4 regions of the Lentzea sp. NPDC092896 genome follow, and region 3 is predicted to be linked to each of the others. Evidence: riboswitches for the same ligand, from Rfam matches in the RefSeq annotation. Region 3 holds a riboswitch; each other region holds the start of a gene.
What was found. Region 3 has a riboswitch for cobalamin ahead of ACIQF0_RS21850 (putative cobaltochelatase). Riboswitches for the same ligand answer to the same signal wherever they lie in the genome.

Region 1 (3,201 bases), on a different contig from region 3:
GCACAGGATCGGCGCGCCCGCCCGCAGTGCCGCACGGGCGTCGCGCACGACGTTCGAGGAGAAGGCGACGTCGGCCGGCAGGTCGGTCATGCCGCACGCGTGGATCATGCGGACGACGACTTTCGCGACGTCGCCGGGGAACCTGGTGAGGTCCGACTCCGCGCGAATGGTGGCGAAGGACTGGCGGTAGATCTCCGCCCCGTCCTTGATGTACTGCGTCAACGGATCTCCTCGTAGCCGTCGCCGGTCGCGACGAACTCGGTCACATCGCCTGCGGGACGACCGCAGCGGCGGGCACAGCCTGACCAGTGAACGGGGCGGTCGTGCGGGGTTCCGAGCCAGGCGCGCGCGTCCGCTCGCACGTCGGAGAGCGACTTCGCGCAGCCAGGGTGGCCGGTGCAGGCGCTGACGCCGTGCCACGGGGAGGCCGGATCGGTGATCAGGCCGGTGGTGTCGGTGCCTTCGGGGACGACCAGACTGCGCCACGGGGTCAGGCGGAGGGCGACGCCGGGGAGTTGGTGAGCGTCGAGCCGGCCGAGCGGGACGCCCGGCGTCAAAGGTGAAGGTGCGACAGGCGTCACAGCCGGGGTGATGCGCGGGGCGTCGGTGACGCCGAAGTGAGCGGTGATCTTTCGCACACCGTCGTCCACTTCGGACAGGCGCCAGGCCTGGCCGCGGAGCTGCTGGAAGAGGCGGGCGGCGGTGAGGACTGCGTCGACGGGGTCGGTGACGCGGACGCCGGTGTCGCGACCGGCGAGGAGGAGGACCCACGTGGAGGGGGTGGTGCCGGACGCGTCGCCGCCTGCCTGGCCCACGTCCCCGCTGACCAGCCCGAAGTCGCCACCCAGGCCGCTCACCGAGGCCCCCACCGTGACCAGGAACCTGCCCGGCAGATCCGCCAGCGCCGGGTCCGCGCACAAGGCCGTGTCGATCGCGTCGACCAGCTCCTGGTTGTCCTCCAGCGGCGCCGCGATGATGTTGCGGATCCGCTCGTGCGACGCGGAGGGCAGCAGCCCGGCCGCGGCCAGTCGAGCGCCCAGTTCCACGCCGTCCGCCAGGCCCCTGATCTGGAGGTTCGCCCGCGAGGTCAGCTCGATCGAGCCGGCACCCAGTTCGAGCGAGGCGAGGCGCACGACATCCCACTGAGCAGCGGAAAGAGTGCCGCCGGGTACCCGGATGCGCGCCAGCCCGCCGTCAGCCGCGGCGTGCAGCTCGACGGCGCCGGGGCAGGCGTCCGGGTGACTACGCATAGGTCGGACTGTAACCCGCCGGTTAGGGTGAGCCCGAACGACGAAGCGCAGGAGGAAGCCGGTGTGAATCCGGCGCGGTCCCGCCACTGTGACCAGCGAACACCGCTGGGAGTCAGGAACTCCGCTTCGCCAGTCACCCGCATTTTGGGGCGAGGACCCCACGAGGGATGGAGCCTGCGTGATCCTGCTGCTGTCGACCTCCGACACCGACCTGCTGTCGGCGCGTGCGAGCGGTGCCGAGTACCGGCTCGGCAACCCCGCGCGACTCACCGTCGACGACCTGCCCGCGCTCGTCGACGGCGTGGACCTGGTCCTCGTGCGCATCCTCGGCGGCCGTCGGATGTGGGAGGAAGGTCTCGACTGGCTGCTGGCCGGTGGGCTGCCCGTGGTGGTGCTCGGCGGTGAGATGCAGCCCGACGCGGCGCTGATGGAGCTGTCGACGGTGCCCGGTGGCGTGTGCGCCGAGGCGCACCTCTACCTCGCGCACGGCGGTCCGGCGAACCTCACCGAGCTGCACAAGTTCCTGTCGGACACCGTGCTGCTGACCGGCCACGGCTTCGAGGCCCCCGCCGCCACTCCCACCTGGGGTGTGCTGGAGCGCGAGGGAACGCCAGAGGGTCCGACGGTCGCGGTGCTCTACTACCGCGCGCACCACGTGGCCGGGAACACGGCCTTCGTGCACGCCCTGTGCGACGCCATCGAGGCCAAGGGCGGCAAGCCCCTGCCGGTCTTCTGCTCCTCGCTGCGCACCGCCGAACCCGAGCTGCTCGACACGCTGCGCCAGGCCGACGCGCTCGTCGTGACGGTGCTCGCGGCGGGTGGCACGAACCCCGCGAAGGCATCGGCGGGTGGCGACGACGACGCGTGGGACGTCGGCGCGCTGGCCGCGCTCGACGTGCCGATCCTGCAGGGGTTGTGCCTCACGTCGAGCCGCGACTCGTGGGACGAGAACGACGACGGACTGTCTCCTTTGGACACCGCGACCCAGGTCGCGATCCCCGAGTTCGACGGCCGGATCATCACGGTTCCGTTCTCCTTCAAGGAGATCGACGAGGACGGGCTGACCGTCTACGTGGCCGACCCGGAACGGGCGCTGCGCGTCGCGGGCATCGCGGTCCGGCACGGCCGCCTCCGGCACATCCCGGTGGCCGAGCGCAGGATCGCGGTGATGCTGTCGGCGTACCCGACCAAGCACTCCCGCATCGGCAACGCGGTCGGCCTGGACACGCCGGCGTCGACCGTGCGGCTGCTGAAGGCCATGCAGGAGCACGGTTACGACATCGGCGACGCGCTGCCGGGCGTGCAGGAGCTGGACGGCGACGCGTTGATCCACGCGTTGATCGCGGCCGGTGGCCAGGACGCGGACTGGCTGACGCAGGAGCAGTTCGAGAGCAACCCGGTGCGCATCGCCGCGGCGGACTACCGGGAGTTCTACGAGACGCTGCCCGAGGACTTCCGCGAGTCGATGCAGGAGCACTGGGGCGAGGCCCCGGGCACGCTCTTCGTCGACCACAGCAAGTCCAAGGACGGCGAGATCGTGCTGGCCGCGTTGCGGTCCAACAACGTCGTCGTGATCGTGCAGCCGCCGCGCGGGTTCGGCGAGAACCCCATCGCGATCTACCACGACCCGGATCTGCCGCCGTCGCACCACTACCTCGCGGCGTACCGGTGGATCGAGTCGAACTTCGGCGCGGACGCGGTCGTGCACGTCGGCAAGCACGGCAACCTGGAGTGGTTGCCCGGCAAGACCGTCGGCATGTCGGCGTCCTGCGGCACGGACGCGGCCCTCGGCGACCTGCCGCTGGTGTACCCGTTCCTCGTCAACGACCCCGGCGAGGGCACGCAGGCCAAGCGGCGCGCGCACGCCACGCTGGTCGACCACCTCGTCCCGCCGATGGCCCGCGCCGACAGCTACGGCGACATCGCGCGGCTGGAGCAGTTGCTCGACGAG
Region 2 (3,201 bases), on a different contig from region 3:
CCAGCCGTTGCCGGTCTGCGCGAGCGTCCGGATCATCCGTCCATAAAGGTCACGAGCCTTGACCGTGCGCACGGCGCGGCCGGCCTCCTCGGCACCCCGGTAGGCGCGGTCGAACTCGTCGCCCCACAGGTCGACCAGCTCGGGGATCTCGTCCGGGTCGAACAGCGACCAGTCCGCGTCGGCCTCGACGCGGCGCATGAACTCGTCCGGGATCCAGTTCGCCAGGTTGAGGTTGTGCGTGCGGCGCGCGTCCTCACCGGTGTTGTCGCGCAGCTCCAGGAACTCTTCGATGTCCGGGTGCCACGTCTCCAGGTACACGCAGGCAGCGCCCTTGCGCCGGCCACCCTGGTTGACCGCGGAGACCGACGCGTCGAGCGTGCGCAGCCACGGCACGATGCCGTTGGAGTGGCCGTTCGTGCCGCGGATCAACGCGCCGCGCGAACGGACCCGGGACCACTGCACGCCGATGCCGCCGGCGAACTTCGACAGCCTGGCGATCTGCTGGTAGCGGTCGTAGATCGACTCGAGCTGGTCCTTCGGCGAGTCCAGCAGGTAGCACGACGACATCTGGGTGTGCTGGGTGCCGGAGTTGAACAGCGTCGGCGAGCTGGGCAGGTACGCCAGCGACGACATCAGCCGGTAGAAGTCGATGGCCTCGGTCGCCGTCTGCGAGAGACCGCACGCGACACGCAGCAACCAGTACTGCGGCTGCTCGATCACCGAACGCTTCGAGGGGTGGCGCAGCAGGTAGCGGTCGTAGACCGTGCGCAGGCCGAAGTACTCGAACCGCCGGTCGCCCTCCAGGTCGATCGCGTCGTCGAGCTTGCGCGCGTTGGCGGCCACGAACTCCGCGGTCGTGTCGCCGATCAGGCCTTCCGCGTGGCCGAGCGCGATGCTCTGGCTGAAGGACATCACGCCCTGGCGGCGCACTTCCTTCTCGATGAACGCGGCGAGCAGGCCCGCGGCGAGCTTGGAGTACTCGGGCTCCTCGGACACGAGCGCGGCGGCCGTCTGGATCGACAGCCGGTCCAGTTCCTCGGTGGTGGCGCCGTCGTAGAGACCGCTGATCGTCTTCGTGGCGACCCGCAACGGGTCGACGTCGTGCAGACCGACCGTGCAGCGCTCCACCGCGCGCACGATCTTGTTCAAGTCCACCGGTTCCAGTGAACCGTTGCGTTTCTTGACGCGCATAGTGGTGGTGACCGTGTCGACCGCCGTCACTAGCTCTCTCCTCGCGAGCTCGGGTGGCCACGGGGAAGCGAGGAGTGAACGGGCGCGCGCGACCGCCACGTCCTCCCGCCCTCCCTCGGGGCCGCGGACGCCCGCACGCAGGCACGTGCGGGGCGCTGGCAGGTCTTCGGACTCGTGGGCGAGCCTGTCGCCAGGCGCCTACCGGCCGTCGCTTCCCAGACATCGATGTCCAGTGCTTTCTGACGGCTTTCGTTCCCACTCACCGCTGCGGGGCAGTCCCGGATTCCCACCGGGTTCCCTCTTGCGACGACCGATCTGGAGGATCGGCCGAACCAGCTTCGGAGCACAATACATGGGCGCGGCCGAGCCGCTGACAACTACATCTAGTGGGCGTGTCGCTCAGTTGGAGCAGAGCACGCCAGGCTCACGACGTCGCCTCACCCTGCGCCGTATATCGCTTGCGGCAAGATCTGGAGGCCCCCACACTTGGCCGCCGATGCCGAGGCTGAACAGGTGGTTCATGTTCGATGTGATCATTGCCGGGTGCGGTCCGACCGGCGCGGTGCTGGCCGCCGAACTGCGGCTGCACGACGTGCGGGTGCTCGTTCTGGAAAAGGAACCCGAGCCCGCCGCGTCGTTCGTGCGCATCGTGAGTCTGCACATTCGCAGTCTGGAAATCCTGGCGATGCGCGGTCTGCTGGACCGCTTTCTGGAACGGGGCCGGCAACGTCCGGTCGGTGGCGCCTTCGCCGCCATCCCCAAACCCACGCCGGAAGGCCTGGATTCCACGTTCACCACCATGCTCGGCATCCAGCAGCCGGTCGCCGACCGGCTGCTCGCCGACCACGCGATCGCACTGGGCGCACAGGTCCGGCGCGGTGCCGCGGTGGCCGGTCTCGAGCAGGACGACGACGGCGTGACCGTCGAACTGGCCGATGGCGAGCGGCTGCGGTCGCGGTACCTGGTCGGCTGCGACGGCTCCCGCAGCACGGTCCGCAAACTGCTCGGCGTCGGGTTTCCCGGCGAGCCCTCGCGCAACGACACGCTGATGGGCGAGATGAAGGCCGCCGCACCGGAAGACGAGATCGCCGCCAAGGTCGCGGAAATCCGCAAGACGAGCCCTGTGTTCCACCTCGGACATTTCGGCGACGGGGTCTACCGCGTTGTGGTCCCGTGCGCGAAAGCCGGTGAAGATCGCGCGGAGGCGCCCTCCATCGAGGATTTCCGGCGGGAACTGCGCGCCTTCGCCGGAACGGATTTCGGCGTGCACTCCCCGCGCTGGCTGTCCCGTTTCGGCGATGCCACGCGGCTGGTCGAGCACTACCGGATCGGGCGGGTGCTGCTGGCAGGCGACGCGGCGCACATCCACCCGCCCGCCGGTGGCCAGGGCCTGAACCTGGGCGTGCAGGACGCGGTCAACCTGGGCTGGAAGCTCGCGGCGCAGATCCGCGGCTGGGCGCCGGAGACGTTGCTGGACAGCTACCACGCCGAACGTCATCCGGTCGCCGCCGACGTGCTGGACAACACCCGTGCCCAGGTGCAGCTCTCCGCCCCCGGACCGGGCGCGCAGGCCGTGCGCAGGCTGCTCACCGAGCTGATGGACATCAACGAGGTGAACCGGCGGCTGATCGAGAAGATCACCGCGATCGGCGTCCGCTACGACTTCGGCGAAGGCCCCGACCTGCTCGGCCGGCGGTTGCCCGACGTCGATCTCGCAGAAGGCCGGCTCTACGACCGACTGCACCAGGGGCGTGGCCTTCTGCTCGACCGCACCGGGCGACTGGCCGTCGAGGGCTGGTCGGATCGCGTCGACCTGATCGCGGATCCCGTTGCGGCACTGGAGGTTCCGGCCGTCCTGCTGCGCCCCGACGGGCACGTCGCCTGGATCGGCGAGGAGCAGCAGGACCTGAACGACCACCTCGCCCGCTGGTTCGGCAAGCCGTTCGCCTCCTGACGGGCTGTCAGCGCGCGAACTTCGCGATCGCGGCCGGGGTGACCGGGGTGAAGAAG
Region 3 (3,201 bases):
CCTGGGTACCACGGGAACAGCTCCCTGCCCTTGCCCCGGCGGATGACCGTCTCGCCGTAGTTGAGGCCGATCGCGGTGACGTCGACGAGCGTGTCGCCGGTCGGGTCCGGGACCTCCTCGACCTTCAGCACCTCGGGCCCGCCGAACTCGTGGAACCGCACTGCCTTCATTCGCTGCCTCCCCTGGATAAGCGGACCGCTGGTCCGGTTGCTAGAATACGGACTGCCGGTCCGCTTGTGTCAAGGGAGAGTTCGTTGGAACGTGCCGATGCCGCCCGCAACAGGGCCGCGATCCTGGCCGCCGCCACCCGGCTGATCGGCGAGCGCGGCATCGACGCCGTGTCGGTGGACGACGTGGCTGTCGCGGCGGGCGTCGGCAAGGGCACCGTGTTCCGGCGGTTCGGCGACAAGGCGGGCCTGGTGGGCGCCGTGGTCGACGCCACCGCTGCCTCCTGGATTCAGACCGCGTCGTTGGAGTGCCGCTCCGCCGGAGAGTTCGCCGGCACCCTGTTCGACCACGTGCTGGCGTCGTTGCCGCTGGTCATCGCCGTGGAACGGACGACGGTCCGCAGCTGCGAGGGCAACTTCCGGATCACCGTCGAGCGGCTGGCCCGGCTGGTCGGCTCGACGTTCAAGGCGCACACCGTGCTGGCCGTGCTGCGAGGCGAGCACATCGAGTTCCTGCTGGCCCAGGGCATGACGGCGGCCGAGATCCGGGCGGGCGTTATCTCGCTCGCGGACACGCTCGCCGCTGAGGTTTGATGCCTGGGTGATGAACCGACAGCTCTCCGGAACCCGCAAGAAGACGCTCCTGGAGAGGCTCGGCCCGGTGCCGGACGTCGACCCCGACCGCTACGGCGATGGCGGCCCGGTGGGCGCGCTGGAGACCCGCGTCGCACAACTGCTGGGCACCGAGGCGGCGCTGTTCGTGCCGACCGGGACCATGGCGCAGCAGATCGCCCTGCGCTGCTGGGCCGACCGCACGCACAACCCGATCGTCGCGATGCACTCGCAGGCGCATCCGCTGAACCACGAGGACGACGCGCTGACCGTGCTGTCCGGCCTGCGACCGATCAAGGTCGAGAATTCCGAGGTCGCGACCTGCCCCGAGCCGTACGGGACACTGCTGCTGGAGGTCCCGGACCGCGAGAGGGGGTTCGTCCTGCCGACGTGGGACGAGCTGACGTCGCTGGTCGACGCCGCGCGCGAACGAGACGCGGTCGTGCACCTCGACGGCGCGCGACTGTGGGAGAGCACCTTCGGCCTGGGCAAGCCGCTGCCCGAGATCGCGGGCCTGTTCGACTCGGTCTACGTGTCGTTCTACAAGTCCCTCGAAGGCATCTCCGGCGCGGCGCTCGCCGGCACCCAGGACTTCGTCGACCAGGCACGGGTGTGGCGGCACCGGTACGGCGGCATGCTGTTCCAGCAGTGGCCGGCGGCGCTGTCCGCGTTGCACGGCCTGGACACCGTGCTGCCCCGGCTGGGCACCTACGTGGAGCACGCCAAGGTCGTGGCGTCCGCCATGGGCCTGCCGGAGCCGCACACCCACCAGTTCGCGCTGCACCTGCCCGGCGACCCGAAGCGGCTGACCGAGGTGAGCGGCAAGTTCCTCGGCAACTTCTGGCGCGACGGCCTGCTCGCGAAGAACGAGATCACGATCGCCGAGCCCGCGCTGGAGTGGACGGCGGACGAGGTCGCGGAGGCCTGGGCGGAGTTCCAGAGCCTGATCTAGGGCGACGTCGCTCACCTGGCTGTTGGACCCGGCGGTGCGAAATGCGACGATGCCGGGGCTGTGAGGGGAGTGCGAGGAAGCCGGTGCGAATCCGGCGCCGTCCCGCGACTGTGACCGGTAGTGAGAGAACCGGGAGTCAGGAACTCGTTCCCCTCTTGATCACCGACCGCGGGCGTGGACACCCGAGGAAGGACTTCGCCGAGCATGTTCCCCTTTTCGGCTGTCGTCGGCCATGACGACCTCCGGCTTGCCCTGCTGCTGAACGCCGTTCATCCCGGCATCGGCGGCGTTCTGGTCCGCGGCGAGAAGGGGACCGCGAAGTCGACCATCGTGCGTGCCCTCGCCGCGCTCCTGCCCGAACTGGACGTGTCGCGAGGCTGCCGGTTCGGCTGCGTGCCCGGCAGCACCGACTGCCCCGACGGGCCGCACGACGGCGTTGACCGTCGACCGGCCAAGCTCGTCGAACTGCCCGTCGGCGCCACCGAGGACCGGCTGGTCGGGTCGCTCGACCTGGAGAAGGCGCTGACCGAGGGCGTGCGGGCGTTCCAGCCCGGGCTGCTGGCGGCGGCGCATCGCGGCGTGCTCTACGTCGACGAGGTCAACCTGCTGCACGACCACCTGGTCGACCTGCTGCTCGACGCCGCCGCGATGGGGCGCGCGCACGTGGAACGCGAGGGCGTGTCGGTCTCGCACCCGTCGCAGTTCCTGCTGGTCGGCACCATGAACCCCGAGGAGGGCGAGCTGCGGCCGCAGCTGCTCGACCGGTTCGGGCTGACCGTGGCGGTGAAGGCGGCGCGGGACGTGAGCGTGCGCACCGAGGTGATCCGGCGCCGGCTCGCCTACGAGGCCGACCCCGTGACGTTCGCGGCCAAGTGGGAGGCCGAGGACGCGAAGCTCAAGCAGCAGATCGCCGACGCCAAGCAGAAGCTGCCGCAAGTGTCCCTTCCGGACAGTGAGCTGCGCCGGATCGCCGCTGTCTGCGCGGCTTTCGAGGTCGACGGCATGCGCGCGGACCTCGTGGTCGCCCGTGCCGCCACCGCCCACGCGGCGTGGCGAGGCGCCGAGACCGTCGAGGAGACCGACGTCGAGACCGCCGTCCGGCTCGCCCTGCCGCACCGCAGGCGGCGCGACCCGTTCGACGAGCCCGGCATCGAGGAGCAGCAGCTCGAGGACGCGATGAAGCAGGCCGCCGAGCACGCGGAGGAGCCGGAGGAAGGCCCGGACGACGACGGCCCCGGCGGCGGTGAGCTGCCCGAGCCGCAGGAAGGCCCGAAGGGCAACGGGAACGCGCCCAGCGACAGTCCTGCGCCGGAACCCTCGCCCGCGTTCAAGGCGCGGCTGCTGGAGGTTCCCGGCGTCGGCGAAGGCGCGCCCGGCAAGCGTTCGAGGGCCCGCGCGCGCACCGGCCGGATCGTCCGGTCGTCCAAAGTGGACGGCAACGGGCTGCACCTGGTCGACACGCTCACGAAC
Region 4 (3,201 bases), on a different contig from region 3:
ATCCCGTTGTCCCGCAACGCCTGCGCGTACCCGTCCGACAGCGCGTCGATCTCGGCGAAGGTGAACGAGCCGCCGGGATCGAACGTCCACGCGGTCTTGTCCGGCCACCGAGTCACGGCCGTTCGCAATGCGGAGATGAGGTCAGCCACGGCCGAACTCCTCCCGGGGCTCGTCCCCCTCGCCGGACAGGCTCGTGACGATCGCGTGGTCGACCTCGGTCGCCATCGCCTGCTCCAGCGTCGAGTCCACACCCAGGTCGAGCGCTCGTTTCGCGAGCCCGGCGGCGACCGGCGGCTGGGCGGCGATGCGGCGCGCGAGCTTCATCGCGTGCTTCTCGTGGTTCAGCGCGTAGGAGTTGATCAACCCCAACTCGTACGCGCGCGGAGGGTGAATTCGTTCGCCGAGCAGGAGCATCTCCTTGGCACGCGCCAGACCGACGATCCGAGGCAGCAGGCTGGAGATCCCACCGGTGACGCTGAGCCCGACGCCGACCTCGGGAAATCCGAACTGCGCGCTGGTCTGCGCCACGACCAGATCGCAGCCCAGCGCGAACTCGGCGCCCGCACCGAGCGCGTAGCCGTGCACCGCGGCGATCACGATGCCGGGGAAGTCGCGGATCGCGCGGGTGACGTCCTGAATGCGCTCCAACCGGGCTCGCGTCTGCTCCTCGGTCTCGACCGGAACCGGCTCCTTCAGGTCGTGGCCGGCGCAGAACGCCCTGCCGCGGCCCGCCAGCACGATCACCCGCGCCTGGTCCTCACCTGCCCGCGCGAACGCGGCCAGCAGGTCCTCGACCAGCGCCGGGACCACGGCGTTGAGCCGTTCCGGACGGTTCAGGTGCACCTGCGCGATGCCCTCGGCACAGGAGTAGTCGACGGTCATCTCTCCCCTTCGATCGATCGATCGATCGGGACTGACGCTAGAGTGAGCGAGTCGGGCCGGTCAAGGGAGGCAGCATGACGACGGAGGAACGGGTCCGCGAGGCGGCCGTGCGGTTGTTCGCCGAGCGCGGCTTCCACGGCACCGGCATCCGCGACCTCGCCCAGGCCGCCGGCCTGTCGTCGGCGACGCTCTACCACTACATGGGCACCAAGGAAGACCTGCTGGTCGAGATCATGCGCACGAGCCTGACCGAGCTGATCGGCAAGGCCGAGCAGATCACCGGTGACGAGACGGACCGTCTTGTCTCGTTGGTCAAGATGCACGTGCAGGCGCACGCCGAGAAGCCGCGCGAGACAGCGGTGGTGGACGGCGAGATGCGCGCGCTGACCGGCGAGCGCCGCGAGGAGATCGTGGCGTTGCGCGACCGCTACGAGCGCTTCTGGCAGGACGCGATCGACGACGGCGTGAAGGCGCGCAAGCTGACGGTCGCCGATCCGAGCGTCGCGCGGCTCGCGTTGCTGGAGATGTGCAGCGGCGTCTCGCGGTGGTACTCCCCCGCGGGGCCGGTCAAGTTGAGTGATCTCACCATTCAGTACGCGGCTATGGCGCTGGGCATGCTCGGCGCGGCCCGCTAGTGTCGGTCCTGCCAGCGGTTCACCCGGGCTCGTTCCGGGTGGAGCAAAAGGGAACCCGGTGCGAGTCCGGGACTGCCCCGCAGCGGTGAGTGGGAACGAAAGCCGTCAGAAGCACTGGGTCTGCCAGATCTGGGAAGCGACGGCCGGTAGGAGCCAGCGAGACGCCCACGAGTCCGAAGACCTGCCGCCGGTCCGCGCGCCGACCCGGTGCGCGGTGCTCCGGAGCCTCTCGGGCGGGCTGACGGGCGCGGCTGCGTGCCGTCCTGCTCGCGTGTCTCCGGTGCTTCCGCACGCTCGCGAGGAGAGAGCCTGTGACCATTGGCAGCACTGTTTTCGGCTACCCCCGCATCGGACCGAAGCGCGAACTGAAGCGCGCGGTCGAGCAGTACTGGGCCGGGAAGATCGACGAGGCCGCCCTGCGGGAGACGGCGAAGCAGCTCAGGGCGCAGACCTGGGCCGAACTGTCCGAACTGGACTCCGTTCCGTCGAACACCTTCTCGTTCTACGACCAGGTGCTCGACACGTCGTTGCTGTTCGACGCGATCCCCCAGCGGTTCCGCGACCTCGGACTGTCCGAACTGGACACCTACTTCGCGGCGGCCCGCGGCCGGGACGGCGCCGCGGCCCTGGAACTGACGAAGTGGTTCGACACGAACTACCACTACCTGGTGCCGGAACTGGGCCCGGACACCGAGTTCCGGCTGGCCGGCGACAAGCCGATCGCCGAGTACCGCGAGGCGCTCGAACTCGGCGTCACGACCCGGCCGGTGCTGCTCGGCCCGGTGACGTACCTGTTGCTGGCCAAGAGCACGGTGCCCGGCTTCGAACCGCTGGCACTGCTCGACCGCCTGCTGGAGGCGTACGTCGAACTGCTCGGCCGCCTGCGCGTCGAAGGCGTCGAGTGGGTGCAGATCGACGAACCGGCGTTCGCCGCCGACCGCACACCGGCCGACCTGAACGCGTTGCGCCGCGCGTACCGGACGCTCAGCGGACTGCCCGGCAGGCCGAAGCTGCTGGTCACCGGCTATTACGGCGGCCTCGGCGAGGCGTTGCCGATCCTGGCCGAGTCGCAGGTCGAGGCGATCGGCCTCGACCTGGTCAGCGCACCGGACACGTCGGTCGCGATCCCCGCGTTGCGCGACAAGATCCTGGTGGCCGGCCTGGTCGACGGCCGCAACGTGTGGCGCACCGATCTGCACGCCGCGCTGGCGAAGGCCGCGACGTTGCTGGGCTTCGCGAACGAGGTCGTCGTGTCGTCGTCCTCCACGCTGCTGCACGTGCCGTACGACCTGGAGGCCGAGGACCTGGAGCCGGACGTGCGGGCGCGGCTCGCGTTCGCCCGGCAGAAGGTGCGCGAGATCGTGGTGCTGGGCAGGGCTTTGCGCGGCGGAGCCGACGGTGCCTGGGCCGACGAGGCGAAGCGCCAGGTGCCCAGCCCGCGCCGCGACGACCACGTCCGGGCGCGCATCGAGTCGTTGCGGCCGGAGCACAGTCTTCGCTCCCCGTACGAGGAGCGTGCCGCCGCCCAGCAGGCCCGGCTCGGGTTGCCGCCGCTCGCGACCACGACGATCGGGTCGTTCCCGCAGACCGGTGACATCCGCAAGGCGCGTGCGGCCGTGCGCAGCGGTGAGATCACCGAGGACGAGTACGGACAGCGGATGCGGGACGAGATCGGTCGCGTGAT

Region 1: another riboswitch for cobalamin. It lies ahead of cobN (cobaltochelatase subunit CobN); the one in region 3 lies ahead of ACIQF0_RS21850 (putative cobaltochelatase).
Region 2: another riboswitch for cobalamin. It lies ahead of ACIQF0_RS10110 (ribonucleoside-diphosphate reductase subunit alpha); the one in region 3 lies ahead of ACIQF0_RS21850 (putative cobaltochelatase).
Region 4: another riboswitch for cobalamin. It lies ahead of metE (5-methyltetrahydropteroyltriglutamate--homocysteine S-methyltransferase); the one in region 3 lies ahead of ACIQF0_RS21850 (putative cobaltochelatase).

What each region holds. Positions count from the first base shown of each region.
Region 1 covers NZ_JBIVPX010000005.1:266,799-269,999, forward strand. The annotation lists gene ACIQF0_RS25855 (precorrin-8X methylmutase) at 1-222, opposite strand, end outside; gene ACIQF0_RS25860 (hypothetical protein) at 219-1,250, opposite strand; cobalamin riboswitch at 1,259-1,394, shown strand; gene cobN (cobaltochelatase subunit CobN) at 1,429-3,201, shown strand, end outside.
Region 2 covers NZ_JBIVPX010000001.1:2,279,981-2,283,181, reverse strand. The annotation lists gene ACIQF0_RS10110 (ribonucleoside-diphosphate reductase subunit alpha) at 1-1,221, opposite strand, end outside; cobalamin riboswitch at 1,331-1,543, opposite strand; gene ACIQF0_RS10105 (FAD-dependent monooxygenase) at 1,712-3,145, shown strand; gene ACIQF0_RS10100 (VOC family protein) at 3,153-3,201, opposite strand, start outside.
Region 3 covers NZ_JBIVPX010000004.1:196,417-199,617, forward strand. The annotation lists gene ACIQF0_RS21835 (zinc-binding alcohol dehydrogenase family protein) at 1-170, opposite strand, end outside; gene ACIQF0_RS21840 (helix-turn-helix domain-containing protein) at 255-761, shown strand; gene ACIQF0_RS21845 (threonine aldolase family protein) at 772-1,731, shown strand; cobalamin riboswitch at 1,762-1,898, shown strand; gene ACIQF0_RS21850 (putative cobaltochelatase) at 1,936-3,201, shown strand, end outside.
Region 4 covers NZ_JBIVPX010000001.1:1,691,123-1,694,323, reverse strand. The annotation lists gene ACIQF0_RS07585 (AMP-binding protein) at 1-149, opposite strand, end outside; gene ACIQF0_RS07580 (enoyl-CoA hydratase/isomerase family protein) at 142-882, opposite strand; gene ACIQF0_RS07575 (TetR/AcrR family transcriptional regulator) at 957-1,517, shown strand; cobalamin riboswitch at 1,516-1,721, shown strand; gene metE (5-methyltetrahydropteroyltriglutamate--homocysteine S-methyltransferase) at 1,829-3,201, shown strand, end outside.